4 regions of the Faecalibacillus sp. TM498 genome follow, and region 4 is predicted to be linked to each of the others. Evidence: predicted binding sites of a transcription regulator. Region 4 holds the regulator's gene; each other region holds the start of a gene.
What was found. Region 4 encodes Rex, which represses fermentation and respiration genes when NADH is low (regulators of the CRP and FNR family bind a similar motif). Its sites were predicted from a motif close to GTGAANNNNTTCAC; they were not measured.
Positions count from the first base shown of each region.

Region 1 (8,462 bases), on a different contig from region 4:
AACAAAATAATTGTTTTATCGAAGAATAGTGATATAATTATGAATACTTAAACGGAGGGAATTTAAATGTTAAAATTAGAAGATTTTAAAGCAGCTAAAAAAAGAGTTGATGAAGTTATCTTACCAACTCATTTAATACATAGTGATGCCTTTTCTGAAGAATGTGGAAATGATGTCTACATCAAACCTGAAAACTTACAAAAAACAGGAGCTTTCAAAATTAGAGGGGCCTACAATAAAATTATGAAATTAGATGATGAAGCAAAGAAAAAAGGGTTAATTGCTTCTTCAGCTGGAAATCATGCACAAGGTGTTGCTTATGCAGCAAAAAAATTAGGGGTCAAAGCAACAATTTGTATGCCAGCACATACACCATTAATTAAAGTTGATGCTACAAAAGCACATGGAGCGGATGTTGTATTATATGGTGAAGCTTATGATGAAGCTTATGAAAAAGCTGTAGAATTACAAAAAAGTGAAGGATACACTTTTGTTCATCCTTTTGATGATGAAGATGTTATGGAAGGGCAAGGAACAATTGCTTTAGAAATTATGGAAGAACTTCCAGATGTTGATTATATTTTAGTACCAATTGGTGGTGGTGGATTAATTTCAGGTATTGCTTGTGCAGCAAAGCAAATCAATCCATCTGTTAAAATCGTTGGTGTTGAACCAGAAGGTGCAGCGAGTGCCCTTGCCGCAGTTGAAGATGATCAACTTGTTAAATTAAGTGAAGTAAGTACAATCGCTGATGGTACAGCAGTTAAACAAATTGGAGAAACTCCATTTGAATATATTAAAAAATATGTTGATGAAATCGTAACTGTAAGTGATTATGAATTGATGGAAGCTTTCTTATTACTTGTTGAAAAACATAAATTAATTGCTGAAGGATCAGGTATTTTATCATTAGCGGCTTTAAAGAAATTACATTGTAAACGTAAAAAAGTTGTTTCACTTATTTCAGGTGGAAATATGGATGTTATGACAATTTCTTCGATGATCAATAAGGGACTTATTTCAAGAGGAAGAATTTTAACATTTTCAGTACAATTACCAGATATTCCAGGACAATTAGAAGTTGTTTCTCATTTACTTAATGAATGTAATGCAAATGTTATTGGAGTTGAACATAACCAATTTAAAAACTTTGCTCGTTTTTCTGAAGTAGAATTAAGAGTGACTTGTGAAACAAATGGTGAAGCTCATATTCAAGCGATTGCTGATAAATTTAAAGAAAATGGTTATATTATTCAAAAAATTAACTAATCTTATAAACCGCTTAGGCGGTTTTTTATTTTCAATGAGGTGAAGATTATGATTTATAAATATTTTAAAGAGTGTAAAAAATTAATTGTATTGATTACTTTATTAGGCATGCTTATTGGTATGCTTTTTTTTATAACTAAAGATACACCACCAACACTGGTCCTAAAAAAGAAAAAAATCAATATTGAATATGGACAAACTTATTATGCTAATTTTAAAGGTTTAGTGGATACAACAGGAATGAGTAAAAAGGAGATTTGTTATTTAAAAAAGAATGTAAGTATAACGGATAATCTTCAAAATGAAGATCAAAAAAGTTATCCAGCAGTAGGAAAATATAAGATTTTTATAAAATATAATAATAAGCTTTCAACGATTCAAATTATTTGTAAAGATACATTAGCACCTGTACTAGCATTTCCTAAAAATGTAGATGTTATAAAAGAAAGTGATTTAGAAAGTATTGATTTTAAATCATTGATCATAGCTACCGATTTATCACCATTAAAAGAAATTCAAATAGATACAAGTCAAATCGATATTCATAGAATAGGTGAATATCAAGTAAAAGTATTTGTAGAAGATATTTATAAAAATAGAAGAGAAAAAGAATTTAAGGTCAATGTTACAGAAAATAAACAAGAAACAACTAATTCTCAAAATAATCAAGAAAATAATGTGAATAAGATTGAAAGTGAAAATAATAAACCGAATGAGGACATTACAATCTCTCAATCAAATGAAAAAAATAATGTAAAGGATCATTTAGATAATGATCATCAACAAACAAAGCCCCTACAAACGGTTTATTGGTATGAATGTTACCTTTGTGGATTATATGTTGATTCAAATGTTTCTTTAGAAGATGCTAAAAAGAAGTTTGATCAAACAAAGTGTACAGATGCTATTGAATTTTCAGGAATAGAGTGGAGGCATAGTAGATTTCATTATGGAATTAATCATTCTTAGAAAATTGAAGGAGGAGTAAAAGTGAATTGTGTTTATAAGTGGATTTTAGGTCCATAGGCAATCAGAGATTGTCTTTTTTTATTAGAAATTATTTATGATGGAGGAATATGAAATGAAACAGAAAAAAATATTTGATAAAGTTATGAAAATATTTGCAGTTATGGTGTTTATTTTATCTATGTGTTTTTCACAAAAATATGCAAATAATGTCGAAGCATGGGATAATAGTACACCTCATGAATTTACACGTATTAAACAAATTGATTATCCATGGTGGTGGTCTTCTAAAATAGCTAGTGCGAAAAAATGGTCCACTTATATGTGTAAATATGATAATAAATATGCTTATTGTTTAGAAGCAAGTAAAAAATCACCATCAGTTGGAAAATACCCAGCTCAAGTGATTGAAAATAATGAGGCTGTCAGAAAAATTCTTTATTATGGATTTGGAGGACCAGGCTATGATCAAGCAATTAAAGAAATGTATACAGTTGAATTAAACTCTTGTGTTCCTGATGATTTTGGAGAAAAGCATGGTAACTTTGATGATGGTGCTTATTTGTTTACCCATATTTGGCTTTCTTATGCTTATGGCGGAGATTTAATGGGGTTAAACTTAAAAGATTTCAATGCTAAATGGCCAAATGCAGATGGTAATAGTGGTTATGGAGATAATATTTTATGGGGCTATAACTGGCTTATGAATCAACCTGATATTGGTTATGCTTATTTTAGCCCAAGTCAAGATGGTGGAGTTACAGCCTCTTTTAAGGCTGAATTTGATAAGGTAAATAAACTTCAAAAAACAAATACTGTTAAATTAGAAGGAACAAGTCATTCTACCATTCAAGTTCCTTTACAAAATAATGTTACACTATATAACGTAACAAAAGGAACGATGCAAACAGGAGGGACGGCAACTGTAAATGGTGGAGAAAGTTTCTATTTAACAGCACCATGTAAAAATAGTCCAGAAAATTATAAGTCAGGAAATATTGCGGGAAAAGGTTGTGAAATGTTTACTGCATTAGCTATTAAAGATGGTGCAGAAGGAACACAAACAGAAGGTTCATGGAATTTAGATCCTGATGGAAATAAATTAAAATATGAAGTTGAATGGTTGGATTTTGGAGCGTTACGCCTTTCTAAGGTAGATAATACTTCTGAATTTCAAAAAAATTCTAAATTTAGATTAATTTCAACTTCTTATACAGGATATGATGAAACTTTTGAAGTCACAAAAGATGAAAATGGAGATTATGAATTATTTATTGATTATTTACCTGTAGGAACTTATTCACTTACTGAGATTGAATGTGAAGATCACTTTGCACCTGTTGTTGCTAAATGGCAAGTGACAATTGTAAAAGATAAGACAACAAAGAAAATTGTTGTAAATACATTAAGACCAACAGGAACATTAAAACTTCAAAAGAAACTTGAAGACGCACGTCAGGGAGCTGTTGATCTTGCAGATAAAGATATTAAAAAAACAAAATATAAAGTTGTAGCAATGAATGATATTGTTGATACAGTATCCTTGAAAAAATTATATTCTAAAGGGGAAATAATTACTTTAGGAAGTGGAAAATGTATTGTTGATACAAATGATGGTCAAATGATTACTTATTCAAATGGTGTACAAGTTTCAAAAGGAATAATGAATGAAGAAGGAATTATTTCTGTAGATGAAAATGGTCAATTAGAAATGACAGGAATTCCTCTTGGAAAATATCAAGTTGTTGAAGTTTCATGCCCTCAAGGTTATGTTTTAGATTCTACACCTTATGATTTTGAAATTACACAAAAAGATCATACAACAACAATTTATACAAACTCTCATGAACAAACAAATCAAATTACTAAGACAACATTTACTAAAACCGATGTTACTGGTGATCAAGAAGTTAGTGGTGCTAAAATGTCTATTACGGATTTAGAGGGAAAAGTTATTGATGAATGGATTTCATCTAATAAGGCCCATGAAATAGATGGATTAGAAAGTGGAAAAACTTATTATTTAAATGAGGATACAAGTCCAGCAGGATATGTAAAAGCAACGAAAATTGAATTTAAAGTCAATGAAGATGGAAAAATTCAAAAAGTAAATATGAAAGATAAAGTTGTAACAATTTCTAAAGTAACTTTAGGTGGTGAAGAAATTCAAGGAGCTTTATTACAAGTAATAGATGAGGAAGGGAATACAGTTGATCAATGGTATAGTGATGGAAATGAACATCCTGTAAGTGGGTTAGAAGAAGGAAAAACGTATACTTTACATGAAGATTTAGCACCTTTAGGATTTAATTTAGTAAATGATATATCTTTTACAGTTTCTTATGAAAAAGAAAATCAAAAAATAGAAATGATTGATACTTTTGTTAAAGTTTATAAACAAAAAGAAGATGGTAATTTGTTAAAAGGAGCACAGCTTACAGTTGTTTCTACAAAAACAAAAAATAGAATTGATCAATGGATTACAGGACAACATATTTTTGATATTAATGATGTTATGAAGAAAAAAATATTAAAAGGGGATATGTGTCAAGGTAAAAATGAAGAAGGTATTGAATACAAAGTTGTTCCCCAATTAAAATCAAATGATTATTTTTTAATGTTGAAAGATGGAGAAGATGTGACATATTATTGTATAGATATTCAAGGAGATGAGACAGCCCACTTAATACAAGGACTTAATAGTGGGGAAAAATATATTTTAAGAGAAACATTGACACCTTGTGGATATGCAACAGCTAAAGAACAAATTTTTGAAATAAGAGAAAAGAATATTGTTTTAAAAGTTGTTGATGAAGATATTAAAGTGGATATTTCTAAAAAAGACATAACAAATAAAAAAGAATTGTCTGGAGCTCATTTACAAGTGAAAAATGAAGATGGAGAAGTTCTTGATTCTTGGATTTCAACTGATCAAGAACACCGCATTTGTCATTTGGAAGTTGGTAAAAAATATATTTTAGAAGAAACAATGGCACCTTATGGTTATGAAAAGAGTGAAAAAGTCGAATTTGTGATTAAAGATACTGGAGAAATACAAAAAGTCATCATGTATGATCAACCAATTATTCAAGCGATTAAAACAGGTGATAGTTCAAAGTTGAATTATTTTATAATGCTTGGTGCTTTAAGTGGAATTTGTATTTTTTTATGTAGAAAAAGGGATGTTAAATCCCCTAAATCTAAATGATTTCATCAATAAGACCATATTCTAAAGCTTCTAATGGATCTAAGTAGTAATCACGATCACAATCATGAATGATTTTTTCTAATGATTGTTTAGAATTTTCGCTTAAAATAAGTGAAAGTTTTTTCTTTTGTTTGCATATTCTTTTGGCGTTTATTTCAATATCACTTGCTTGTCCTTCTAAAGAGGCAAGAGGTTGATGTATCATTATTTCACTATTTTTTAATGCACATCTTTTTCCTTTGGAACCTGCACTTAAAAGAATAGAAGCCATACTTGCTGCCATGCCACAACAAATTGTGCTGACATCACATGAAACAAAGTTCATTGTATCAAAAATTGCTAGTCCTGCAGAAACACTACCGCCAGGTGAATTGATATACATGTAAATATCATTTTTATTATCTTGTGCTTCTAAATAAAGTAATTGACCAATAATTGAACTTGCCATGGCATCGTCGATAGTTCCTGTAAGTAGAATAATTCTTTCTTCTAAAAGTTTGGAATAGATATCGTAGGCATATTGATGATTTTTATCTTTTTCTATAACGGTTGGTATTAGATGCATAAAATAACCTCCATATGTAATTATAGAAATTAATAATAAAAATTATTCTTTGCGCTGATGAAATAAGTAAAAATTTTTTTAAAAAAATAGTAGAAAATAGTGTAAGCGCTAACGATATGATGAAATGGGAATTATTAGAAAAATAAAGGAAAAATTAATGCATCTTATACAAGAAATCAACGTTGTAATAGTTGCTTTTGTGAAGTTTTTGACTTATAATAATGGCATAAAAGCTATTTACAAGGAGGAATATTAATAAAATGGCAGTAAAAGTAGCAATTAACGGATTTGGACGTATCGGACGTCTAGCATTCAGACAAATGTTTAATGCAGAAGGATATGAAGTTGTAGCAATCAACGATTTAACTAATCCTAAAATGTTAGCACACTTATTAAAATATGATTCAGCACAAGGTAAATATGCATTAGCTGATACAGTAGAAGCTGGTGAAGATTCAATCACAGTTGATGGAAAAGAAATCAAAATCTACGCTAAAGCTAACGCAGCTGAATTACCATGGGGAGAAATCGGTGTAGACGTAGTATTAGAATGTACTGGGTTCTATGTATCTAAAGCTAAATCTCAAGCTCATATCGATGCTGGAGCTAAAAAAGTTGTTATCTCAGCACCTGCTGGAAATGACTTACCAACAATCGTATTCGGTGTAAACGAAGGTACTTTAAAAGCTTCTGACACTATCATCTCAGCAGCTTCATGTACAACTAACTGTTTAGCACCAATGGCTAACGCTTTAAATAATTTAGCACCAATCAAATCTGGTATCATGTTAACAGTACATGCTTACACTGGAGATCAAATGGTATTAGATGGACCTCATAGAAAAGGTGACTTAAGAAGAGCTCGTGCAGCTGCAGTTAACATCGTTCCTAACTCAACAGGTGCTGCAAAAGCAATCGGATTAGTAATCCCAGAATTAAATGGTAAATTAATTGGTTCTGCACAACGTGTACCAGTTCCAACTGGATCTACAACTATCTTAACTTCAGTTGTTGAAGGTGAAGTTACAGTTGAAGAAGTAAATGCAGCTATGAAAGCAGCAACTACTCCATCATTCGGATATACTGAAGAACCATTAGTATCTTCTGATATCGTAGGAATCACTTACGGATCATTATTCGATGCAACTCAAACTATGGTTAAACCATTAGACAACGGAACTACAGAAGTTCAAACAGTTGCTTGGTATGACAACGAAAACTCATACACTTCTAACATGGTTAGAACTATTAAATATTTTGCTGAATTAGCTTAATCTAGCGAAAAATATGCTAAATAAAAAAGGGTTTCAAGATAGAAGAAGCCCTTTTTTTTACGCCAAAACCCGCATGAAATCAACGTTTTTTTGATTTGTGAGTTTTTATTTTTTATGAATAAAATAATGGTCAAAAATGCCCTAAAAATGGGCTATACCAAAAAAATACCAAAAAAATTCGAAAAAAGTGCAAAATTCCCACCAAAAAAGCACCAAAAAATCATTAATTTTTGATGCTTAAAATAAGTGGTCTATTCAGGGTTATTTTTATAACATTCTACAAGTGGATAAAGGATATTCACAATCGAATTATAAGTTTTCTTATCAATAAGATTTTTTGTATTAATTGCGTAATCAAAAACCTTAGATAGTTTTTCTATTCTTTGATGATCTTCGTTATAATCTCCTCTAGTGACTAATTGAATGTTCTTCTCAAATAAATCAATAAGTGCACTAGAACTATCTTCTTCATCCAAATCAAAGAGCTTCAATACATATATTAAATCATTTTGATTTTTAATGTGCTTAACTATTTCAATATTTGCTTTATAAATAGCAATTTTAATTTGTTTTAATAATTCTTCACTAATTGATAGATCTCTATCAAAGTCTATTCTCCAACAAAAATATTGTAAATTACCAATCAAGAAGTAATCTTCCATGATCATCACATCGGCATCTTCTCCGGTAAGTACTTCAACAGGTAATTGAAAATAATCTGCAAATTCTTTCAAACGTGATATTTTTGGAGTAGTTCTGTTTTCCTCATATTTTTGAATTGTAGTAGGTTCTATCTGCATTTCACTTGCCATTTTTGCACGTGACTTCTTGAGATAATCTTTTCTTAAAAATTTTAGTCTATCACCTATAGTTGGTAAAGTTGATAACTTTTCATAAAGTGATTGTGACTCAATTCTATTAATCAATACATTATTGATTGTTAACATAGTATGTATCCTCTTTTCTGTTTATAATGGTATTATTCACTATTTTAGCATATTTATGCTAAAAACATATTGAAAAGTATAATTTTAAATGCTAGTATATGTATGTAATCAATTTAGCATAAATTTGCTAAATTGTAAAGAAGGAGGTGGGTACACATGGAAAAACTCTTTTGGGGTGCAACTGAAATTGCAGAATATGCAAATGTATCGAGAAGTAGTGCTATCAATTTTAT
Region 1 is NZ_JAJDKB010000028.1:23,787-32,248, forward strand. It holds gene LJD32_RS09495 (DUF4250 domain-containing protein) at 1-10, shown strand, start outside; gene ilvA (threonine ammonia-lyase) at 67-1,269, shown strand; gene LJD32_RS09505 (hypothetical protein) at 1,318-2,238, shown strand; gene LJD32_RS09510 (SpaA isopeptide-forming pilin-related protein) at 2,351-5,443, shown strand; gene LJD32_RS09515 (ATP-dependent Clp protease proteolytic subunit) at 5,436-6,008, opposite strand; gene gap (type I glyceraldehyde-3-phosphate dehydrogenase) at 6,269-7,282, shown strand; gene LJD32_RS09525 (helix-turn-helix domain-containing protein) at 7,534-8,229, opposite strand; gene LJD32_RS09530 (hypothetical protein) at 8,386-8,462, shown strand, end outside.
Region 1: a site for Rex is predicted at 6,208-6,221, ahead of gap (type I glyceraldehyde-3-phosphate dehydrogenase). Genes of this name have one in related genera too.

Region 2 (8,462 bases), on a different contig from region 4:
ACCATATAATGTAGAAGCACTACCTCCTGCAGATAATCCTGTTACATAAATTCTAGAAGCATCAATTTGTGGATATTTTTGTTCTAACATTTCTATCCATTCAATTAATTTATCTCCTTCTAAACCATCACAATTAAAAAAGTTAGGACCTGGTTCATGAGTAGAAGAATCAAGAACAACATCTTGCCATTCAGGCGCTACAACCATAAAGTTTTCTTTAGCCGCTAATTCTGGCCAACCAGTTGTTTCACCTTGTAATCTTGCATCATTTCCATTACCATGAAGTGATACAACTAATGGAACACTTCCATTTTCCATTTTTAAAGTACTTTGTGGAATATACTCAAACCAAGTATATTGACCTTCACCATTTAAACTTTCATTATAATGTGGATTATAATTAATTTTTAATTCTTTAAAATTTGGAATATTAATTAATAAATATGGATCTGTGTATTGTTTAACACTTGCCATATAAAATTCAGTTTTTTCATTATGTTGTCTATAATTTTTAGAGAAAACTTCTTCCCATGCATTTTCAAAAGCTTCAGCTAAACTTTCATTATAACCAACAACTACTCTTTGTAATTCATTTTCTTTATTAAGATAAACATTATCTTTTCCCTTTTCAGCTTGATTAGCTTTTACATAATAATTAACAGCTTCTTGACAAGGCTGACTTAAATATGCTGGAACTGGCACATTATAATCATGACCTTCATCCATTGTTCCACCATATGTCATGATATCAGCAACAGCATAACATTCTTGTGAAATATAATTATTCACAAAAGTAGCTCCATCATCAATACCTATTACTTTAACATTTGAAGATCCTATACCTAACAAATCAATAAAAGAATCAGCATCTTTTTGAGTATATTGATCATTATTCAAAGGTGTTATTACATGAATTGTTGCAGCCCATTCATGTAAATTATCAGCTATCTTCATTTGATCTAATAAAGTTTCAGCTTCTTCTTTATTAACATTACCAGCATATACATAATATTGTGGTGACATAATACTTGAATAATCTGTTGTATAACCATCTTCCAAAGCATTATAGTCATATCTATTATGACTTACTTGTGTTAAAGTAACAGTATGTTCTTTTTCATCAGTAGATTTATTTTCTAACTCTTTTTCTAATTGAGCTTGAATATATGGTGTATACCAGAATAAGTATCCTGCTTTTGTTGGATGAATGATATCTGCCATATAATAATTACTTCTCAAATCAATATCAATATTTTTAAAAGCATCATTATTCCACATATCAATAACACCAATATTCCATTTATTTTGAACTTTATATAATGCATCAATCATTTTTTCATAAGTATTTTGATATGCTTCTTTGATTTCATCTATATTTGCATTATTTTCTTTAGCAAATTTTTCAATAACTTCATCACTTAAATAAGGATTAATATAAAAGATAACTGGACAATTCCATTTTTCTTTAGCATAAGCAATAATATATTCCATTGCTCCTATAACAGTAGAATAATCATAATCATCTTTATTTTGAGATGATGAAACTTCACCCATTCCAATACCAAGAGTTGTATCATTTGTAGATAATTGAACAACTAAAGCATCTAAGTTTTCATTTTTAGATAAGTTATCTTCCAATTGAGTAATATAACTTACTTCATCTCTTACCCCTTCTTTTTTAGCAAGTGGTCCACCAGTAATGGCTTGTTTGACTGTTATACTTCCTGTTATTTTACCAATATAATCAGGGAAAGCGACATTTTCACTTCTAAAACCAACAGTAATAGAAGAACCTAAATAACCTATTGTTTTTCCTTTTAAAGAACTTGTTTTTTGACTTACAAATTCTGTATTTAAAGAATCATCATTAGGATTTAATAGCTTTTCTACTTTACTATAATTTGTGACACTCTCTTTTTCTTCATCACTTAATTTGTTATATTTTTCTTGAATGTCTAAAAGTTGTTGAAATGTTTTAGCAACATTTTCACTAGCAAGCATTGTTTCAGGCAACTGACTGATTTTAGAATTAAGATCTTGTGTAACTTCAACAATATCATCAGCAAATACCGGATTTACTAAACCTGCATTAGAAAACAACAATGTTAAAACAATCAACAATGCGGATAATTTTCTTTTCATATTCCCTTCCTCCTTTTGTATCCGCTTTCAATTCTAGCACAGAAAAATCTTTTTGATGAATTTATAAATGAATTAAAAAATCAAAAAAATAATGAATCATTCATTATTTGAATGATTCATTAACACTCGATAAACAATCATAATTAATACCATTAATTCATGATATCCATAATTATCAAAAATTTGTTTTCCAAAAACAAAAATATCATCAAAACCTTCTAAATAATCTTTAGAAGAATTTAATGTCCACATCATTTTGTAACTTGTTGATTCCTTTAAATTATTTATTGACTCTTGTAAATGAAACCATCTATCTTCAATCGAAATACATATAAGTAAATCATTTTCACTCATTTCATTAATCATTTCATTTTGATAATTTTTATCATATATTGTATATACATTTTTACCTAATGTAACTAATCCTAATTGTAAAATTTTACACATTGCCATGGATAATTCAGAACCGAAAAAAATAATATTTTGATATTTATTAAGCAAATCTACAATATGTAAAACATCATTCACATTTAAATCATTCATTTTTTGATAAGCTTCATTGATTCTATAAATAACTTCTTCTTTTATAGCTATTGCATCATTGATTCGATCCCTATCTTGAATAGCATGTACACTTTCCATTTTTTCATTTGAACTCGCTACATCATATTTAAAAGTATTATAATTTTTATAACCTAGTTTCTTTATAAATCTGCTAATTGAAGCCTGTGAAATATAATATTGATTACTAAGATCATCTAAAGACAATTCATTAAGATTATATCTATTTTCTAAAAATATTTTTGCTATTAAAACATCCGTTGTTTCATGAGATGCCTTATTAACAATATCTAACAAATTTCCAATTAAAATATTATTTTTATTATACTTTGCCATACTATTTCCCCTTAAATAACATATATTATATATGATACAAGCGCTTTCAACAAGTAAAAAATAAAAAAGGAATTTCACTTAGAAATTCCTGAAATATTTTTATTTATTATATTTACGATCATGTGCCGCTGAAATTAAACCTTGGAATAAAGGTTGTGCACGGTTTGGTCTTGAAGTAAATTCTGGATGGAATTGACATCCTACATAGTAAGGATGATCTTCTAACTCAACAATTTCTACAAGGTTTCTTTCTGGGTTAAATCCTGCAACTTTTAAACCATTTTCAACTAAAACATCTTTATAGTTATTATTAAATTCATATCTATGACGATGTCTTTCTTTAATCATTTCTTTTCCATAAAGACGATAAGCATGTGTACCTGGATTTAATTGGCATTCATAATCACCTAATCTTTGTGTACCTCCCATATCTTCTAAAGATTGGTCAGACATTAAGTTGATGACTGGATTTTTACATAATTCATCAAATTCTAATGAGTTTGCATCTTTAATACCACAAACATTTCTAGCATATTCAATGGTAATTAATTGCATACCTAAACAAATACCTAAAAGTGGAACTTTATTAGTACGTGCATATTCAATGGCATCAATCATACCAGCAATACCACGATCACCAAATCCACCTGGAACGATAATACCATCAGCATCTTTTAATCTTTCTGCTACATTTTCTTTATTTAATTCTTCTGAATTAATAAAATCAATATTAACTACACTGTTTACATAATATCCTGCATGTCTTAAAGCTTCGTTAACTGATAAATAAGCATCCGGTAATTGAACATATTTTCCAACTAACGCAATATTTAATTCTTGATTTAAGTTTTTAACACGGTTAACTAATGTATCCCATTCATCCATATGAGCCGCTGGTGCATTGATTTGTAAATGTTGTAATACTAAATCATCCATTTTTTGATCTAATAACATACGTGGTAATTCATATAAGTTTTCTACATCATAGTTTGAAATAACATTTTGTGTTGGTACATTACAGAATAATGAAATCTTATCTTTTAATTCTTTTTCAATATGATGTTCACTACGACAAACAATAAAGTCTGGTTGAATACCTAAACCTCTTAATTCTTTAACACTATGTTGTGTTGGTTTTGTTTTTACTTCATGACTTGCTCCAATGTATGGAAGTAAAGTTGTGTGAATATAAACAGTATTTTCATATCCTAAATCTAATCTTACTTGGCGGATAGCTTCAATGAAAGGTAAACTTTCGATATCTCCTGTTGTTCCACCAATTTCAGTAATGACGATATCTGCTTTAGAACTACGTGCCGCTGCATAAATTCTTTCTTTAATTTCATTTGTAATATGAGGAACAACTTGTACAGTAGCTCCTAAATAATCTCCACGTCTTTCTTTTGAAATAACGTTACTATAAATTCTACCTGTTGTAATTGATGAGTTTTTATTTAATTGTTCATCAATAAATCTTTCATAGTGTCCTAAGTCTAAGTCTGTTTCTGCCCCATCTGCAGTAACAAATACTTCCCCATGTTGATAAGGTGACATTGTTCCTGGATCAACGTTAATATATGGATCTAATTTTTGCATGAAGACTTTTTGTCCTCTTTGTTTTAAAATTCTTCCTAAAGATGCAGCTGTTAACCCTTTACCAAGACCAGACACAACTCCACCTGTTACAAATATGTATTTAGCCATTTTCTATCCTCCTCTAGTATCTATAAAAATAAAAAGTGCCTTCCTATGGAAGACACTGTATTGCCCTTTCTTATTCTAACAATATTAAATATTTATTGCAATAATAAATTTATTATTTTTACACAAAAAAAGGAACACCGTTCCTTTCCTTGCGTATAAGTGATTTTTTGGGAGAGGGGTCACTTATACTTGTTTATTATATTGTCTTCATCTGACATGATTAATATAACAATTCTATATGAATTCATTATGAACTTTCTCTTAAGGTAAAAGAAAAGGTAGGACATGCCTACCTTAACTATTATTTATCAAATTTATTTTTGTAATCGTAAATTTTACGTAAGATATCTTCCATATCTTTAACCATAGGCATTCTAGGGTTAGCTGGTGTACATTGATCTTCGTAAGCATTCATAGCAATTCTATGAACTGATTCTTCCCAAGCTTCTCTTGAGATACCTTGAGATTCTACGTTAGATACAACACCTACTTTGTGACATAATTCTTCACAAGCATCAGCGAACATTTCAACACCTTCAGCTGGAGTTTTAGGATTTAATCCGATTAATTGAGCTAATTCCATGAATTTAACATCAGCTTTATAGTTTTCAATTTTTGGCCAGATATTTAATTTAGTTGGAATAGTTCCGTTATATCTAATTACGTGTGGTAATAAGATACCATTTGTTCTACCATGAGGAATATGCCATTCTCCACCAATCTTATGAGCTAATGAGTGGTTCATTCCTAAGAATGCATTTGCAAATGCCATACCTGCGATAGTTGCAGCATTATGCATTTTTTCTCTAGCAATTGGAGTACCTTTCTTAACTGATTCTTCTAAGTAATCAAATACTAATTTAACAGCTTGTTTAGCCCATCCATCAGTAAAGTCAGATGCTAAGATTGAAACATAAGCTTCAACCGCATGAGTTAATACGTCGATACCTGTATCAGCAGCGATTGCTCCTGGTAATGACATTACGAATTCAGGGTCAACGATAGCGATAGTTGGTGTTAAAGCATAGTCAGTTAATGGATATTTTTTGTTTTCTTTCTTATCAGTGATAACTGCGAAAGGAGTAACTTCTGATCCAGTTCCTGATGTAGTTGGGATACAGATCATTTTTGCTTTTTTACCTAATTCAGGGAATTTGAAAGCACGTTTTCTGATATCCATGAATTTTTGTTTGATATCATTAAAGTTAACTTCTGGGTTTTCATACATTAACCACATAACTTTAGCAGCATCCATTGATGATCCTCCACCTAAAGCAATGATACAATCAGGTTCGAATTTTCTCATCAATTCTACCCCTTCTCTTACAGTATCAATACTTGGATCTGGTTCAACATCAAAGAATAATTCAATATCTACATGATTACGTCTTCTTCTAATAACGTCTTCGATTTTTTCAACATAACCAAGATTTACCATACTTCTATCAGTAACGATCATGGCTTTTTCCATATGTTTCATATCTCTTAAGTATCTAATTGAATTCTTTTCAAAGTATACTTTTGGAGGAAGTTTAACCCATTGCATATTGTTATTACGTCTCCCTATTCTCTTAATATTGATTAAGTTAACAGCACTTACGTTGTTAGATACTGAGTTATGTCCGTAAGAACCACAACCTAATGTTAATGATGGAATGAATGCATTATATACTGATCCAATACCACCGAATGTTGATGGAGCGTTTTCAATGATACGGATTGCTTTACATGCATGACCGAATTTTTTAGAAATTTCATGATCTTCTGTATGAATTGCAGCAGAGTGACCTAAACCATTAAATTCAACCATTGCAGCTGCTTTAGCGATACCATCATCAGTGCTTTTAGCTTTTAAGATAGCTAATACTGGAGATAATTTTTCTCTAGTTAATGGTTCATTTGGTCCTACTTCTTTACATTCAGCACAGATAATTTGTGTTTCAGCAGGCACTTTGAATCCAGCTTGTTCAGCAATCCATTCAGCAGGTTTACCTACAACATTTGGATTTAATTTAGCTTGAGCAACATTTTCTGAATAAGCTTCTGCACCAAACATGAATTTTTCAAGTTTAGCTTTTTCTTCTTTATTTACAAAGTAAACATGGAATCTTTTAATTTCTTTCATGAAATCACTGTAGATTTCTTGGTCAACGATTGCTGCTTGTTCAGAAGCACAAATCATACCATTGTCGAAAGATTTTGATAATACGATATCATTTACAGCTCTTGGTAATACACATGTTTTTTCAACATATGCAGGTACGTTACCAGCACCTACACCTAAAGCAGGTTTTCCACATGAATATGCAGCTTTAACCATTGCGTTACCACCAGTTGCTAAGATAGTTGCAATACCTGGGTGATTCATTAATGCATTAGTAGCATACATAGATTTAATTGATAACCATTGGATACAGTTTTCTGGTGCACCAGCAGCGATAGCAGCATCTCTAATTACGATAGCAGCTTGTTTTGAACTTTCATGAGCGCTTGGGTGGAACGAGAAAATGATTGGGTTTCTTGTTTTTAAAGCGATTAATGATTTGAAAATTACTGTTGAAGTTGGGTTAGTTGTTGGAACGATACCACAAACAACACCCACTGGTTCAGCAATTTCAGTAATACCAGTTAATGGATCTTCATTGATGATCCCTACTGTTTTTAAATGACGTAAATTGTTAGTAACATATTCACATGCAAATAAGTTTTTAACAGCTTTATCTTCAAATACTCCACGTCCTGTTTCTTTAACTGCAGCTTCAGCTAAAATACCATGATGGTCTAGTCCAGCTACAGAACATTTAGCAACGATGTAGTCTACTTGTTCTTGTGTAAAATCTTCAAATTCTTCTAAAGCTTTTAAAGCTTTGTTTACAAGGTCATCAACATGAGCATCAGTTTCTGCTTCAGTTGGGACAGCTTGTTGTACAGGTTTTTTTTCTGCCATTTTATTTCCTCCATAATTATTGTGAAATTTTTCATTTGTACACAACCATCTTACATGAAAAACATACAAAAAACAAGCATTATCGCTCGTTTGATGTAAAAAAAATAACGCAGGCGATTACATTTTTAATTTCTTAAAATTTTTATTTGCAATAACAATATTGACACCTTTTTCCTTAAAATAAGCATATCTAAAACGGTTCTTTACACCCCATGTATTGATGTCTAATCCAGCTTTTAAAAAGAGTGCAATTTCATCTTCATCTAGAAAATCTTCACGTGCATGTACATGAAATTTTTGTGTTAAACATAATTGTTTATTTTTTTCATAATCATCTTCAAAAAGATAACCTAAATATAAAGATGAATCGATTGCTCTTAATTTATAAAGAGAATCAACATAAAAACTTGAAAAGAGAACTTGATCTAACATCCCCATTTCTTTGATCATTTGATAGCTTTCTAGTTCTATTCCTGGATATTGAATTTTATTTGTTTTAATTTCTAAGTTGATCTTTACATTTTTTCCTTTACATAATTCCAATAATTCTTTCAACAAAGAAATTCTTTGAGGATTTTCTTTTGTTCCAAAATTATATGCACAAAGCTCTTCATAAGTCATATCTTTAATATAACCTTTTCCATCACTTGTTCGATTGATTTTTTCATCATGACATAAAACAAGAACACCATCTTTTGTTTTATGCACATCTGTTTCAATACCATCAAATCCACTTTCAATAGCTTTTGAAAAAGCTAACATTGTATTTTCA
Region 2 is NZ_JAJDKB010000028.1:6,632-15,093, reverse strand. It holds gene LJD32_RS09455 (GDSL-type esterase/lipase family protein) at 1-2,142, opposite strand, end outside; gene LJD32_RS09450 (MurR/RpiR family transcriptional regulator) at 2,239-3,039, opposite strand; gene LJD32_RS09445 (CTP synthase) at 3,139-4,743, opposite strand; gene adhE (bifunctional acetaldehyde-CoA/alcohol dehydrogenase) at 5,045-7,690, opposite strand; gene LJD32_RS09435 (glycerophosphodiester phosphodiesterase family protein) at 7,808-8,462, opposite strand, start outside.
Region 2: a site for Rex is predicted at 7,712-7,725, ahead of adhE (bifunctional acetaldehyde-CoA/alcohol dehydrogenase). Genes of this name have one in related genera too.

Region 3 (8,462 bases), on a different contig from region 4:
GAGGATGACGTTCTACTAAATATTTTTTAATAGCGTTTTCGCTATGTCCATTATGATAAACAAAACTTGTGTCAAAATAGTTGAATCCAACATCTAAAAAAGTATCAACCATTTGTTTTACTTGATCAAAATCAATATTTGTTGGATCTTCTAAAAGTTGAGGTAATCTCATCCAACCAAAACCTAAATTTTTTTCATTGAATTTCTTCCTTTCTAAGACTTTTCAAATAAATTATAAATTATTCTCTATTAATTAGAATAACCATCTAGGATACAATGTATTTACCAAAAGTAAATACTGAAAGATACCGTGTATAATCCTCTTTTAAAAACCTTTGTCTATGTAGTGAAATTGGGAAGTTTTTCTAAAGCAGCGAAAAAGATGTATATTACACCAGCAAGTGTCATGAAACAAATAAATGCATTAGAAGAACATCTCCATGTAAAATTAGTCAATCGTACCCATCGTGGCATTAAATTGACAGTATAGGGACAAAAAAGTTTATGATGAAGCTAAAATACTTATCGAAAATTCAGATAATTATTTAAATAAAATCCAAGAGAAAACATCTTCTATGATTCATATTGATTTATGTCATAGTATACCAACCTTATCTCAACGTTATAAATTGCGTGTTGTTCCTTATGAAGGTGATTATGATAAAATTATGGAAGTGTATCAATCATTAGGGACAAAATTTGATTTTTTAATTGGTGTGTTTAATTCAAATCCAATTCTTTCTTTTGCTTCTTGCAAACAATTAGGAACTTATAATGTTTGTGTAGCTCTGCCTAGAAGTCATCCACTAGCAAAAAAGAAAAAACTTTCAATTACGGATTTATATAATGAAAAACTTTTATGTGTCAGTAGTGGGGATTGTTTAAATATTGATGATTTTAGAAAGAATATGCAAATGTTTTATCCTCAAATTATTTTAGAGGATGTCGGTTACTTTTATGATTTAGATACATTCAATCGTTGTGAAGAAGAGGGCTGTCTTTTATTAACATTGGATGCTTGGGATAATATCCATCCTTCTTTAATTACTTTACCGGTTGAATGGGACTATCAGATGCCTTATGGTTTGCTTTATAAGAAGAATCCACCAAAACAAGTAAAAGATTGTTTAAAGGAATTGATAAATATGTCAAATAGAACAAAATTACAATTAGAAGATGCATTTAAAGAACTTTTATTAGAAAAAACATTTCGTAAAATAACGATTAAAGATCTTACGGATAAATGCCATATAAGTCGCATAGCTTTTTACTGTCATTTTCAAGATTTGTATGATTTAATAGAATGGATTTTAATAGAAGATGCTCGAAAAGCTTTGAATGAAAAGAAAAATTATGCGCATTGAAAAGAAGGACTTTCTAATATTTTTGAAGCGGTTTATATTAATAAACCATTTATTCTAAATGTCTATCATGATATTTCTCGAGATAAAATTGAAAAGATATGATTCAAACTTGTTCATGAATTGATAGAATCTGTTGTTGAAGAAAGAAGTAAAGATGTTTTGATTTTAAATCAACAAAAGGATTTTATTGCTCATTTTTATAAATATGGGTTTGTTGGTGTAATGTTGGATTGGATTGATTCGGGAATGGATGAAGATTATCAAATGATTCTAGATGATTTAGGAATGACGGTATTAGGAACAATCGATTTATCGATACAAAACTTTACAAATAGGAAGAAATGATAAAAAATTTATCATTTCTTTTTTATTGTAAATTTTATCTAAAATAAGGGAATGCTATGATTGAGGTGTAAAAAGAAAGGTGGAGTTGTTTATGAATCGTAAAAGTTTAACGATTGCTGCAACAACAGTGACGGCCGTTTCATCAGCAGTCCTTGTTGCTAAAAAAGTAAAGAATAATAAAAAGGATGAAAAGGTAAATACGTATCGAAATACAGAATTAGGAAAGTATGATAAAAATGATAAAGGAATTTATTATACAAATGGAAATTATGAAGCTTTTGCCAGACCTAAAAAACCAGAAAATGTTGAAAATAAAAATGCATATTTAATAGGAAGTGGTCTAGCAAGTTTAGCGGCAGCTTGTTTCTTGGTAAGAGATGGACAAATGCCTGGAAAAAATATTCATATTTTAGAAGCAATGGATATTGTTGGTGGTGCCTGTGATGGTATTTTTGATCCTTCTAGAGGTTATATCATGCGTGGTGGTCGTGAAATGGAAAATCATTTTGAATGTTTATGGGATCTATTTAGAAGTATTCCTTCACTAGAAATCAAAGATGCCAGTGTATTAGATGAATTTTATTGGTTAAATAAAGAAGATCCTAACTATTCTTTATGTCGAGCAACTATTAATAGAGGACAAGACGCTAAAACCAATGGACAATTTAATTTAAGTCAAAAAGGTTGCATGGAAATCATGAAACTGTTTATGACAAAAGATGAAGATCTTTATGATAAAACGATTGAAGATGTTTTTGATGAAGAAGTTTTTAATTCAACATTTTGGATGTATTGGCGTACCATGTTTGCCTTTGAAAATTGGCATAGTGCTTTAGAAATGAAACTTTATTTTCAACGTTTTATTCACCATATTTCGGGCTTACCTGATTTTAGCGCTTTAAAATTTACGCGTTATAATCAATATGAATCACTTATTTTACCAATGCAAAAGTATCTTGAAAAACATGGGGTTGATTTTCAATTTAACACAGAGGTAACGAATGTTTTATTTGATATTAAACCTGATAAAAAAGTTGCTAAAACGATTGAATGTAACGTAAAAGGAAAAGAAAAAAGAATTTCCCTTAGCGAAAATGATTTGGTTTTAATTACCAATGGAAGCTGTACAGAGGGTACAATTTATGGAGATCAAAATCATGCTCCTAATGGAAATGCAGAAATACGAACAAGTGGATGTTGGAATTTATGGAAAAATATTGCTAAACAAGATAAATCTTTTGGTCATCCTGAAAAATTCTGTAGTGATATTCAAAAAACAAATTGGGAATCGGCAACAGTTACAACATTAGATGATAAGATTATTCCCTATATTACGAATATTTGTAAAAGAGATCCTAAAACAGGACATGTTGTTACAGGAGGAATTGTCAGTTGTCAAGATTCATCATGGCTTTTAAGTTGGACCATTAATCGTCAAGGTCAATTTAAACAACAAGATAAAGATAAAGTCTGTGTGTGGGTTTATGGATTATTTACTGATACAATAGGAGATTATGTTAAAAAGCCAATGAAAGATTGTACAGGAAAAGAAATTACCATGGAATGGTTGTATCACCTTGGTGTTCCAGAAGAATTAATAGAAGACTATGCAACCAACAGTGCTATCTGTATACCAACTATGATGCCTTATATTACAGCTTTCTTTATGCCAAGAAGAAAAGAAGATCGTCCGGATGTTATTGTCAAAGATGCAATTAATTTTGCCTTTTTAGGACAATTTGCACATACACCAAGAGATACTGTATTTACTACAGAATATTCGGTAAGAACAGCGATGGAAGCTGTTTATGGTTTATTAGGTGTTGATCGAGGCGTTCCAGAAGTATGGGGCAGTGTTTATGATATTCGAGAACTTTTAGACAGTTCAGTAAAATTAATGGATGGTAAATCACCCTTAGAGATGAATTTAGGTCCTTTAAATATAATCAAAAAGCCTTTAATAAGAAGTATTAAAGGAACGGTTATTGAAAAATTATTAAAAGAGCATCAAATTTTAAAAGAAAATGAAAAGTAATTGATTTTTTACCATGAAATTTTAAAAACGTCAGGAAACATTTGATAAAGTATTTTACCAGCTTGTTGAGGAGACAAATCAAACTTACCAAGAATATAATGTTGGTACATGATAGAAGCGCCACCACAAAAAACATCTAATAAAAGAAGATCTTTATCTTCAAATTGGATGTTTTTTATTTTACACATCTCAATAAAGGTATTATAGGAATATTGGTAGATAAAATCTCCTAAAGAATTAATACCGGTATAATCAAAAGCATTTTTTAAATAATGAAGCTCTTTACTCATATTAAATAAATTAATGAAGACATCTTCATAATTGTGATTTTGACTACTATGCATATATTGGTCTAGAATCCTTTTATAATTATCATTCATTACGTCATATTTATCTTTATAGTGACGATAAAAAGAGGATGTTGAAACATGAGCTTCTTTATCTTCTCCTAAAACATATTTATCAATATATTTTTTTATTTCTTCTTCAAAAGGAAGAACATCTTTAGGAAATTCTTCATCGTTCATGTTTGAATTTTTATAACGATAAATGGTAATACTTTTTGTTTGTCAATCAACTGTATAAATTTTGCTGAAGTTATTTTCCAAAGCGTTAAAAATATCAATTATATTAAGAGGAAGATTATTATTTATTTCTTTGTTCATCTTAATCGCCACTTTCAAGTCATTTTTATTTAATTTATTATATCACGGTATGATTTGAAAAATAATCTAAATGATTAATAAGTATTTCAAATTACAATTTTTATATATTTGTTTGCCATGCGTTTAAATTATCTAATATATATTGATATACAAGCTGATTTTGCTTTTCGTTTAAAATTTCATGACGCATATTTTCAAAAAGATAGGAATCTACACACATATAACCTTTAGATTTTATGTTGGAAACAGCTTTGTTGAATTTTACTTCATTTGTAATGCAAGGATCATCTTTACCAGCAATAAATAAAATAGGTAAAGAGGGATTAGACATTGTCCATTTTTCATTATGATATGTATTTATTACAAGATTAAAGAGAGATTCAAAGCCATTTGCGGTAAAGGTAAAATAACATAAAGGATTTTTGTTATAAGAATCTACAATATTTTCATCACTACAAATCCAACTGTTAGGAATATCTGTATGAAACCTTTTATTAAAAGCTTGAAAACTTAAATTTTGAATTAATTGAGGACGATAATGATCATCTTTGACTTTTGAATAGATACGAGCTATTTTTGTTCCTATAGGAGCAAGAGGATTATCACTAGGACTTCCACAAACAATTAAACCATCAATATCTTGATCATACTTTTGGCAAAAACAGCGCACGACTAAAGACCCCATACTATGTCCTAAAAGATAGAGTGGGAGATAAGGATATTGTTGTTTAATCATCAAAGTAATTTGATGGAGATCTTCAACAATTGCTAGATGACCATTATCATAAAAATACCCCAAATCATTTTTGTCTTTTATACTTTTTCCATGCCCACGATGGTCATGAATAATACATAAATATCCTTGATTTGATAAGAAATTCATAAAGTCGATGTATCTCTCTTTATGCTCACACATACCATGAGAAATTTGTACAATTCCTTTTGGGCTTTCACAAGAAATAATAATGCCATCTAATTTTAGTTGATCATAATTTGATTTTATTTGAAAACTTTTGTACATATTTATCACCTAACTATATTATAACTAAAAAACAAATATTTTGATATGATAAAGAATTAATATAACAAAAAAAGTCTTGATAAAATCAAGACTTTTTAGCTTTTTTTAAGAAAATTCTAATTATTTACAAGCTTCTTCAATTGCAACAGCAACAGCTACAGTAGCTCCAACCATTGGGTTGTTACCCATACCGATTAATCCCATCATTTCTACGTGAGCAGGAACTGATGAAGAACCAGCAAATTGAGCATCACTGTGCATACGTCCCATAGTATCAGTCATACCATAAGAAGCAGGACCAGCAGCCATGTTATCAGGATGTAAAGTACGTCCAGTTCCACCACCAGATGCAACTGAGAAGTATTTTTTACCTTGTTCAATACATTCTTTTTTGTATGTTCCAGCAACAGGATGTTGGAAACGAGTAGGGTTAGTAGAGTTACCAGTGATTGATACATCTACACCTTCTTTATGCATGATAGCAACACCTTCACGTACGTCATCTGCACCATAGCAGTTAACTTTAGCACGTGGACCATCACTATAAGCAGTTCTAGATACTTCTTTAACTTCTCCAGTGAAATAATCGAATTGAGTTTCTACATAAGTGAAACCATTGATTCTTGAGATGATTTTAGCAGCATCTTTTCCTAAACCATTTAAGATAACTCTTAATGGATTTTTTCTTACTTTGTTAGCTTTTTCAGCAATTTTGATTGCACCTTCAGCAGCAGCGAAAGATTCATGTCCAGCTAAGAAAGCGAAACATTGAGTATTTTCGTTTAATAACATTGCTCCTAAGTTACCATGACCTAAACCTACTTTACGATCATCAGCAACAGATCCTGGAATACAGAATGATTGTAATCCAACACCGATTGTTTTAGCAGCATCTTCTGCTTTAGTATCACCATTTTTAATTGCCATAGCAGCACCAACTGTATATGCCCAACAAGCGTTTTCGAAACAAATTGGTTGTGTAGATTTTACGATATCATAAACGTTGATACCTTTTTCATCACAAATAGCTTTTGCTTCTTCGATTGATTTGATATCATATTTAGCTAATGCAGCGTTAATTTGATCAATTCTTCTTTCATAACTTTCAAATAATGCCATTTTTTCGTATCCTCCTATTATTCTTTTCTTGGATCGATGTATTTAGCAGCATCGTTGAATCTACCGTAGTTACCTTTAGCAGCTTCTAAAGCTTCATTAGCATCTTTTCCATCTTTAATCATTTCCATCATTCTACCTAAGTTAACGAATTCGTAACCGATAATTTCATCATTTGTATCTAAAGCGATACGAGTAATGTAACCTTCAGTTAATTCTAAGTAACGAGGTCCTTTTAATTTAGTAGAGTATGATGTACCTACCATTGATCTTAAACCTTTACCTAAGTCTTCAAGACCAGCACCTACAGGTAATCCACCTTCAGAGAATGCTGATTGAGTACGTCCATAAACGATTTGTAAGAATAATTCTCTCATAGCTGTGTTAATAGCGTCACAAACTAAGTCAGTATTTAAACCTTCTAATAAAGTTTTACCAACTAATGCTTCACTAGCCATAGCAGCAGAGTGAGTCATACCTGAGCATCCAACAGTTTCGATTAATGCTTCTTCAATGATACCTTCTTTAACATTTAAAGTAAGTTTACATGCACCTTGTTGTGGAGCACACCAACCAATACCATGTGTTAAACCAGAAATATCTTTGATTTCTCTTGAATATACCCATTTTCCTTCTTCAGGAATAGGAGCACATCCGTGTGATGCACCACGATTTACAGTGCACATTTCTTCAACTTCATGTGAATAAATCATTTTTTATTTTCTCCTTTCATCACATTAATGATCACAAACATTAAAAAAGAAATAACGTAAAACTACATAAATTTCTTCCTTCAGGTGAAGGAATTCACCTGAACAAATTATAAAGTGTCGATTAAAGAAAGTCAATGAAACAAGAAAGATAAATAAATGAAAAAAGAAATTTTTTTGTATCTATCAAAGAATATTTTATAAAAAAAGGGACAAAATAGTATTTGAAGTTGAAAAAAAGTAGTCAAAAAGGGTTGACACATAAGGTTAGTATATGCTAACTTATAGACAGTTAGTTACAGCTAACTTCGTGTTAATAAATCATTTTTTATTGATACCAGATCACAAACAAAAATCACAAACACAAACAAAACAAAAATGAAAGAAGGAAGTATTAAAATGGATTTAATTCAAAGTATTAAAGCACGCGAAGTATTAGACTCTCGTGGAAATCCAACTGTTGAAGTTGAAGTTAGAAGTGAATGTGGAGCTTTTGGTAGAGCAATCGTACCAAGTGGAGCTTCTACAGGAATTTATGAAGCAGTGGAATTAAGAGATGGAGACAAATCACGTTATTTAGGTAAAGGTGTTTTACAAGCTGTTAAAAATGTAAACGAAGTGATTGCTCCTGAATTATTAGGGTATGATGTTTTTGCTCAAAGAGAAATCGATCAGGCAATGATTGAATTAGATGGTACAGATAATAAAGGAAAACTTGGAGCAAATGCTATCTTAGGTGTTTCTCTTGCCGTTGCTAAATGTGCTGCTGATTCATTAGGTATGCCATTATATCGTTATATTGGTGGAGCAAATGCTCATGTTATTCCTACACCAATGATGAATATTATCAATGGTGGAGCACATGCTGATAACAACATTGATTTCCAAGAATTTATGATTATGCCAGTTTCAGCTCCTACATTCAAAGAAGCGATTCGTATGGGTGCTGAAGTATTCCATAATTTAAAAGCTGTATTACATGATAAAGGATTAAATACTGCTGTAGGTGACGAAGGTGGATTTGCTCCTAACTTAAAATCAAATGAAGAAGCTATTCAAACAGTTATCGAAGCTATTGAAAAAGCAGGTTATAAACCAGGTGTAGATGTTAAACTTGCAATGGATGTTGCTAGTTCAGAATTCTATAAAGATGGTAAATATGTTTTACCGGGTGAAGGAAATAGAACATTTACTTCAAAAGAGTTA
Region 3 is NZ_JAJDKB010000023.1:33,204-41,665, forward strand. It holds partial or broken gene LJD32_RS08570 (aldo/keto reductase) at 1-175, opposite strand, end outside; gene LJD32_RS08575 (helix-turn-helix domain-containing protein) at 311-490, shown strand; gene LJD32_RS08580 (LysR substrate-binding domain-containing protein) at 576-1,364, shown strand; partial or broken gene LJD32_RS08585 (TetR-like C-terminal domain-containing protein) at 1,479-1,709, shown strand; gene LJD32_RS08590 (oleate hydratase) at 1,801-3,744, shown strand; gene LJD32_RS08595 (TetR/AcrR family transcriptional regulator) at 3,753-4,271, opposite strand; gene LJD32_RS08600 (alpha/beta fold hydrolase) at 4,510-5,430, opposite strand; gene LJD32_RS08605 (GGGtGRT protein) at 5,551-6,549, opposite strand; gene LJD32_RS08610 (iron-sulfur cluster assembly scaffold protein) at 6,567-7,259, opposite strand; gene eno (phosphopyruvate hydratase) at 7,656-8,462, shown strand, end outside.
Region 3: a site for Rex is predicted at 7,344-7,357, ahead of LJD32_RS08610 (iron-sulfur cluster assembly scaffold protein). Genes of this name have one in related genera too.

Region 4 (8,462 bases):
CTGTTGTTTTAAAAGAAACGTTAAAACAAGCAAATATAAAAATGGAAGACCTTGATGCTATTTGTGTAACAAAAGGTCCAGGACTTGTTGGCTCTTTACATATTGGTTTACAAGTCGCTAAAACACTTTCTTTGGCTTATGATAAACCATTAATTGGGGTTCACCATATTGCAGGGCATATTTATGCAAATAATTATGAAAAAGATATTGTTTATCCAGCACTATGTCTTGTAGTCAGTGGTGGGCATACAGAGCTTGTTTTGATGAAACATCCTTATTCTTTTGAAGTGATTGGTGAAACTTTAGATGATGCTGTTGGAGAAGCATATGATAAAGTGGGAAGAGTTTTAAATCTTCCTTATCCTGGAGGACCGGTTTTAGATAAAATGGCTCATTTAGGAAAGGCAAGTTATCATTTACCTAAACCATTAGATGATGATAGTTATAATTTTAGTTTTAGTGGTTTAAAATCAGCAGTAATCAATTTAGCACATAATCATAGGCAAAAAGGTTTAGAAATCAATCAAAATGATTTAGCAACGTCTTTTCAAAATGTTGTTGTTGATGTTTTGGTCGATAAAACGATTCGAGCGGCTAAAGAATATGGTGTTAAAGAAATTATGTTAGCTGGTGGGGTTTCTGCTAATAGGGGTTTAAGAGAAAAGATGAAAGAGCAAGTTGCCATGTTAGAAGACGTACAATTGTCTCTTCCACCAATGAAATGTTGTACAGATAATGCAATGATGATTGCTTTAGCAGGAAAAGTTATGTATGATAATAATAAGTTTAGTGATTTATCGCTTGGCATTAAACCACATCTTGATTTAGAATTAGAATCAATAGGAGGGGATTAGTGTGGAGAAAAAAATATCAAAAGCGACAATGTCCCGTTTTCCTGTTTATTTAAAAGCGCTTAGAAAAATGCAACATGAAGGAAAAGAAACATGTTTATCGAGTGAATTGTTTGAAATTACAGGAATACAAGATACAACAATTAGGCGTGATTTTACATATTTATCAAAAACGGATAATTTTGGTAGACGTGGAAGAGGCTATGATGTTAAACATCTTATAGATGGTTTAAGTGAAGTTTTAGGTTTACGATTAGATGAACCTATTATTTTAATTGGGGTTGGCAATTTAGGAAGTGCCATTTTAAAATATAATCGTTGGCAATATACAGTAGGTAAGATTGTTTGTGGTTATGATATGGATAAAAATAAAGAAGGGGAAAGATTTGGTGTGAAAATTTGTCATATTGACAAGTTGGAAGAAACTTTTCCAAGTGATTGTAAAATTGCTATTTTGGCGATTTCAGAAAATGTTCAAGAAACAGTGGATCGTTTAATGAAATTAGGCATTAAAGGAATTGTAGATTTTACGCATAGTCATTTTATGGTTCAAGAAGGCGTTGAAGTCCAAACAGTAGATGTTGTGGTAGCTATTCAAGAATTAGTAATTAAAATGAAATCAAATGATCAAGAATAGGGAGAGAAAAATGTTTGAATTTATTACAGTAAGAGAATTATATGAATTATATATCAATGATAGAGACCAATTAGATGGTATTGAATATGTTGAATTACAAGGATGGATCCGTACAAATAGAAATAGTGGGAAAGTCGGATTTTTAGCTTTAAATGATGGAACATATTTTAAAAATGTACAAGTTGTTTATTTAGATGAAATTATTGATAATTATGAAGAAGCTTCTCATATTTCTACAGGAAGTGCTGTTAAAGTAACTGGTAAATTAAAATTAACACCAGATGGAAAACAACCTTTTGAAATTGAAGCAACACATTTAGTGGTTGAAGGAACTTGTGATGAAGATTTCCCATTACAAAAGAAAAGACATTCTTTTGAATACATGAGAGAAATTCCTCACTTAAGACCAAGAGCAAATACTTTTTATGCAATCTTTAGATTAAGATCCGTTTTATCAATGGCTATTCATGAATTCTTCCAAAACCAAGGATTCGTTTATGTCCATACACCAATCATTACTTCAAATGATGGTGAAGGTGCTGGAGAAATGTTTAGAGCAACAACAATCGATAATACAGAATTTGATAAAGATTTCTTTGGAAAAGAAGCTTATCTTACAGTTACAGGACAATTACATGTTGAAGCTTTTGCTTTAACATATCGTGATGTTTATACATTTGGACCTGCCTTTAGAGCGGAAAATTCAAATACTTCAAGACATGCTAGTGAATTCTGGATGATTGAACCTGAAATTGCTTTTGCTGACTTAGAAGATGATATGGATTTAATTGAAGATATGGTTAAATACTGTATTGATTATGTCTTAGATAATGCACCAGAAGAAATGAAATTCTTTGAAAGCATGATTGATAAAGAATGTATCAAACGTATCAAAGCAGTTAGAGATAGTGATTTTAAACGTATGACTTATACAGAAGCAATCGATTATTTATTAAAAGCAGATGTTAAATTTGAAAATAAAGTAGAATGGGGTATGGATTTAAATTCAGAACACGAACGTTATATCTGTGAAAAAATTGTTGGTGGACCAGTATTTTTAACAGATTACCCTAAAGAAATCAAAGCATTCTATATGCGTTTAAATGATGATGGTAAAACAGTAGCTGCTTGTGATTTACTTGTTCCAGGAATTGGTGAACTTGTTGGTGGATCACAACGTGAAGAAAGATATGATGTCTTAGAAAAAATTATGGATGAAAAAGGAATGGCCAAAGAAGGATTACAATGGTACATGGATCTACGTCGTTTTGGTGGATGTAAACATGCTGGATTTGGTTTAGGATTCGATCGTTTCTTAATGTATTTAACAGGTATGCAAAATATTAGAGATGTTGAACCATTCCCAAGAACTCCAAGAAATTTAAAATTCTAAAAGCCTATTCGTTAGGCTTTTTTTTGTGTATAATATGTGGGAGGTGACACACATGAATGAATATGATTTAATGAATCTCTATTTTAATTTTATTTTTAAAGACGGTAATAAGTCATTTAGGGATGTGTATGCAAGTTACGAACAACTTGGAGAATTTAAAAATTGGTTAACAAAACAAAATATAAAATTTCCATTTGTACATCAAATTCAAAAAAATGAATGTGAGTTACTTTTTAGAAGTAAAAACTTTGAAACCTATGATACGGCTTTTAAAACAAGTTATGCACATGATTTTCATAAATATATAGCAAAGGAAAAAGAAAAATATCAAGTCATTTTATTATCGGAAATCGATCAGCAATTCTTGGAAAATTTTGATAATAGTTATAATCATGATTTGATGCGCGTTTTTTGTATAAAAAAGGCATTGAAAGAAGATATCTCTTTATATGGACCTTTTCATCTGTTTTTAAATGCTCTTTATCAAATAGATCGTTGGCCTGGTGTTTTTATATTTAAAGGAGAGCAAAGTGTTTTTTATCCTGTAAAAAACATAGAGGAAGTAAAAGAATGTTTTAGACTAATAGAAACAAATAAGATTTTTGAAAAGAAATGTCAAACAAATGAAGATCAATATTTTATACAACTAAGTGATCTTCATTTAGGAACAAAGAAAACAGACAATGGACTTATTGTATTACAGGATAGTCTAGATGAACTTTATCATATGCTTCCTCATGATCATCAACTTAAATTTTTGATTACGGGTGATCTAATGAATTCGCCTAATCGTAAAAATATGTATGCAGCCTCTCATTTTATGAATCGTTTAAAAAGGAAATATCATAGTGATGTAACGTTTGTTTTAGGAAATCATGACGTCATTGTTTATGGCTTGAATCTTTTAAAAAAACAAAAGACAAAAGTGGTAGCTTATTTGCTAGGAGAAAATATTAAAGTTTATCCGGATGTTAAAATGATTGTGATCAAAATAGATTCTACTTCTCAAGGAAATCTAGCAAGGGGAATGGTCGGGCAAAGACTTTTACAAGAAATTGAAGATGAGTTATTATCTATTAATCATTTAGAGGATTATACTTTGATTGCTATGATGCATCATCATTTAATGCCACTTAGAAAAGATGATTTTTTGAAAATAAAATGGAATGAAAAACTATTCATGGGGAAAATTGCTGACTCGACAAAAGCCCTTGTGGATGCTCAAGATGTAATGTATTGGTTAGAAAAACATCATGTACGTTATATTTTCCATGGACACAAGCATATTCCTTGTGTTGTAAAAAAAGGAAATACATATATTATGGCAGGAGGTTCTTCTTGTGGAGGAGGTACCAGAGAAAGAAAAAGCAGTTATTTAAGTTATAATTTATTGAAATATAATCGTAAAGATCAAGCGTTTAAGTATTGTTTTGTATTCTATGATGATCTTACAAAACAAGAAAGACATCGTGTAAAAATAAAATTATTTATGGAGGATCAAAATGAAGTTAGTAGATAAGATGAAAGATGAAAATTTAGGACTTGCAATCCTATATAACTTTACAAAAGGGTATGGGCATGTTCCAATGAGTGTTTATGATGTAGTTTTACCATTTCTTTATCATGATGGTTTTAGAAATCATTTATTTGAAGGGGTTGAAGTAGAAGAAGCCCTTACTAAATGTGTTCAAGAGGATGCTTCTTTTATTCAAAATATATTAGATACAATTGAAAAAGATAAAGAAATGACATCAAGAGCATTAGGGATTTGTCTTTTAAATAAATATTTAAGTTTTGAATTTGAAGATAATGAAATGAAAGGGATTTATCATGAAAGCTCTATTTTAGATATTAATGAAGCAATCAATTTAGGAAAATTCTTTTCAGGAAAATCTTATGAAGATATTTTAAATATTTTAAAAAAAAAGAGTTCTAGCGTTGTCTTTTTAGATAGTGTTTGTTTAGGAGATGATGTTGATCTTTCTAAGTTGAATCAATTTGGACAAGTAACGATTTATAAACAAAGTAATCCAGAAGAAGTCATTGAACGTATTAAAGAAGCAGATATCATTATTACGAATAAATGTTTACTTACCGAAGAAGTCTTACAATATGCTTCTAAAGTAAAACTTATTTGTATTACAGCAACAGGTGTCAATAATGTTGATTTAGATTATTGTCATCGTCGTGGTATTACGGTATGCAATGTGGCAGGGTATTCTTCTTTAAGTGTTGCGCAACATACTTTTGCTTTAGCTTTAGAACTTTTACATAAAAATAGTTATTATCATAATTATGTTCAAAGTGGTCAATATAGTGAAAGTGGTATGTTTAGTCATATTGGACCTCGTTTTTATGAATTACATGAAAAAACATGGGGGATTATTGGTATGGGAAATATTGGACGTACGGTTGCTAAAATTGCTGAAGCTTTTGGTTGCCAAGTTCAGTATTATTCAACAAGTGGAAAAAATACGAAGCAAGATTATCTCTCAGTTGATTTAGAAACATTATTAAAAACAAGTGATATTGTTTCTATTCATTGTCCTTTAAATGAACAAACTAAAGGATTAATTGGTGAAGAATCATTTAAGTTAATGAAAAAAGAAGCGATTTTAATTAATGTAGGACGTGGTGGTATTGTTGATGAAGAAGCACTGGTTGAAGCTTTACAAAATAATGAAATTGCCGGGGCAGGACTCGATGTTTTTGAAAGAGAACCACTTGCAAAAGGAAGTCCTTTACTACAAATTAATGATGCTTCAAAACTTTTAATGACACCTCATATTGCATGGGCAACAGTAGAAGCAAGAAATCGTTTGTTTGATTTAGTCGTTGACAATATTCAAGGTTTTTTAAAGGGTGATTTAAAGAATGTATGTTAATGCATTCTTTTTTTGCATTTTAAAATGAATTATGTTATACTCGAAAAACTTGAGGAGAAAATGAATGAATAAATTTGAAAAATTAGGATTAAGTGAAGAATTATTAAAATCAATCAATGAATTAGGTTTTGAAAAACCAACACCTATTCAAGAAAATATTATCCCTGTTATTTTGGAAGGTTATGATGTCATTGGACAAGCACAAACAGGAACAGGAAAAACTTTGGCGTTTTCAAGTATTTTACTTACAAATTTAAAAGAAAGAAAAAAGAAACCACAAGCGTATATTTTATCACCAACAAGAGAACTTACCATGCAAATTCATGAAGAATTAAAAAAACTTGGAAAATACAGTTCTTTACGTTTTGCTTGTGTTTATGGTGGAAGTGGTATTGAAAAACAAATTAAATCGATTAAAAAAGGTGTTGATATTGTCGTAGGAACACCAGGAAGAATGATGGATTTAATGAGACGTAAAGTACTTCAACTAGATGAAGTTTCTTACGTGGTTTTAGATGAAGCTGATGAAATGTTGAATATGGGATTTGTAGAAGATATTGAAACGATTATTTCTAAGACAAATCCAGAACATACAACGATGTTGTTTTCTGCAACGATGCCAGAAGGTATTAAAAAAATTGCGAAAAATTATATGAAACCAGATTATAAGCATATTCAAGTTAAACAAAAAACAGTGACAGCTAATACAGTTAAACAATATTATTTTGAAGTTAAACAAAAAGACCGTTTTGAAACATTATGTCGTATTATTGATAGTGAAACTGTACAATCAGGAATTATTTTCTGTCGTACTAAAAGAAGCGTTGATGAAGTAACGGAACAAATGCAAAAGGCCAATTATAATGTAGAAGCGATGCATGGTGATTTAAATCAAGATCATCGTATGAGAACTTTAAAGAAATTCAAAGAGGGAACAATTCATTATTTAATTGCAACAGATGTTGCCGCTAGAGGAATTGATGTAGAAAATATTAGTCATGTTATCAACTATGAATTACCTCAAGAAGTAGATCTTTATGTACATCGTATTGGACGTACAGGACGTGCGAATCGTGAAGGAAAAGCCTATACAATTGTTGTAGGAAAAGAAGAACGCTATTTAAAAGAGATTGAAAGAAAAACAAAATCTCATATTGAAAAATTAGAAGTACCAACATTAACACAAATTCACCAACATAAAGTAACAGAATTAATGTATAAATTAGAAGATATGATTTTACATGGAGAACATAAACCAATGAAAGATTTGGTAAATCAAATTGAAAATCATATGTTAAAAGATGTAACGGCAGCTTTAATAGAATTATCTTTAAATCAAGAAATTGGTTTTCCTTATACAAAAGAAAAACTTGAATCTTCATCAAAACGTAAAAAAGGTGCAAGTGAAGGTTATACACGTTTATTTTTAACGGTAGGATCTATGGATAAAGTAAAGAAAAAAGATATTATTCATTTCTTGGTCTCAAAGGCAAATATTAGAGAAAGTGATATTCAAGGAATTGATATTAAAAGAAAGTTTACGTTTGTAAATATTAATGATAAAGCTGTAAAAAAAGTAATGAGACATTGTCAAAAAGAAAAATTAAATGGACGAAAAGTAGAAATAGAGCAAGCAAATAGCCGTTAGGCTGTTTCTTGTTCTATTTTTTTAAAAAAAATTAAAGGCGATAAAATCAACATAATTAATAAAATTTTATGAAAGCGGTATCAATTTATACTTGAATGTAAGGGCTATCATGTGTATAATTATATTAGTTGATTAATTAGGAGGATTGATTGAAATGAAACAATATGTTTACTCATTCAAAGAAGGAAATAAAGATATGAGAGTCATCCTTGGAGGTAAAGGTGCAAACTTAGCTGAAATGACAAGCATTGGTTTACCTGTTCCACAAGGATTTACTGTATCAACAGAAGCTTGTACTGCTTATTATGAAGATGGAAAACAAATTTCGCCTGAAATTTGTGCGCAAATTGATAATAAATTAGCTGAATTAGAAGCTGAAACTGGAAAAAAATTAGGAGATCCAACAAATCCATTGTTAGTATCTGTTCGTTCTGGAGCAAGAGAATCAATGCCAGGTATGATGGATACTGTTTTAAACTTAGGTTTAAATGATGAAGTAGCTACTGGGTTTACTAAAATTACAAATAATGAAAGATTCGTATATGATAGTTATAGAAGATTCATTCAAATGTTCGCAGATGTTGTTATGGGATTCCCAAAAAGCTCATTTGAAAGAAAATTTGATGATATCAAAGAAGAAAAAGGGGTTGAATTTGATACAGATTTAACTGCTGAAGATTTAAAAGAAGTTGTTGCTATTTATAAAGAAGAATACAAAAAACATGCGGGAGTTGAATTCCCACAAGATCCAAAAGTTCAATTAATGGAAGCAATCAAAGCTGTATTCCGTTCATGGAACAATGATCGTGCAATCACTTACAGACGTTTAAATGATATTCCTGGTTCATGGGGAACTGCTGTAAACGTTCAACAAATGGTTTATGGTAATACAGGAGATACTTCTGGTACAGGTGTTGCCTTCACTCGTAACCCTGCAACTGGTGAAAAGAAATTATTCGGTGAATACTTAATGAATGCACAAGGTGAAGACGTTGTTGCTGGTATTCGTACACCACAACCAATTGCGACATTAAATGATGTTATGCCA
Region 4 is NZ_JAJDKB010000019.1:8,930-17,391, reverse strand. It holds gene tsaD (tRNA (adenosine(37)-N6)-threonylcarbamoyltransferase complex transferase subunit TsaD) at 1-854, shown strand, start outside; gene LJD32_RS07485 (redox-sensing transcriptional repressor Rex) at 856-1,488, shown strand; gene asnS (asparagine--tRNA ligase) at 1,499-2,881, shown strand; gene LJD32_RS07475 (metallophosphoesterase family protein) at 2,934-4,400, shown strand; gene LJD32_RS07470 (D-2-hydroxyacid dehydrogenase) at 4,384-5,766, shown strand; gene LJD32_RS07465 (DEAD/DEAH box helicase) at 5,831-7,414, shown strand; gene ppdK (pyruvate, phosphate dikinase) at 7,569-8,462, shown strand, end outside.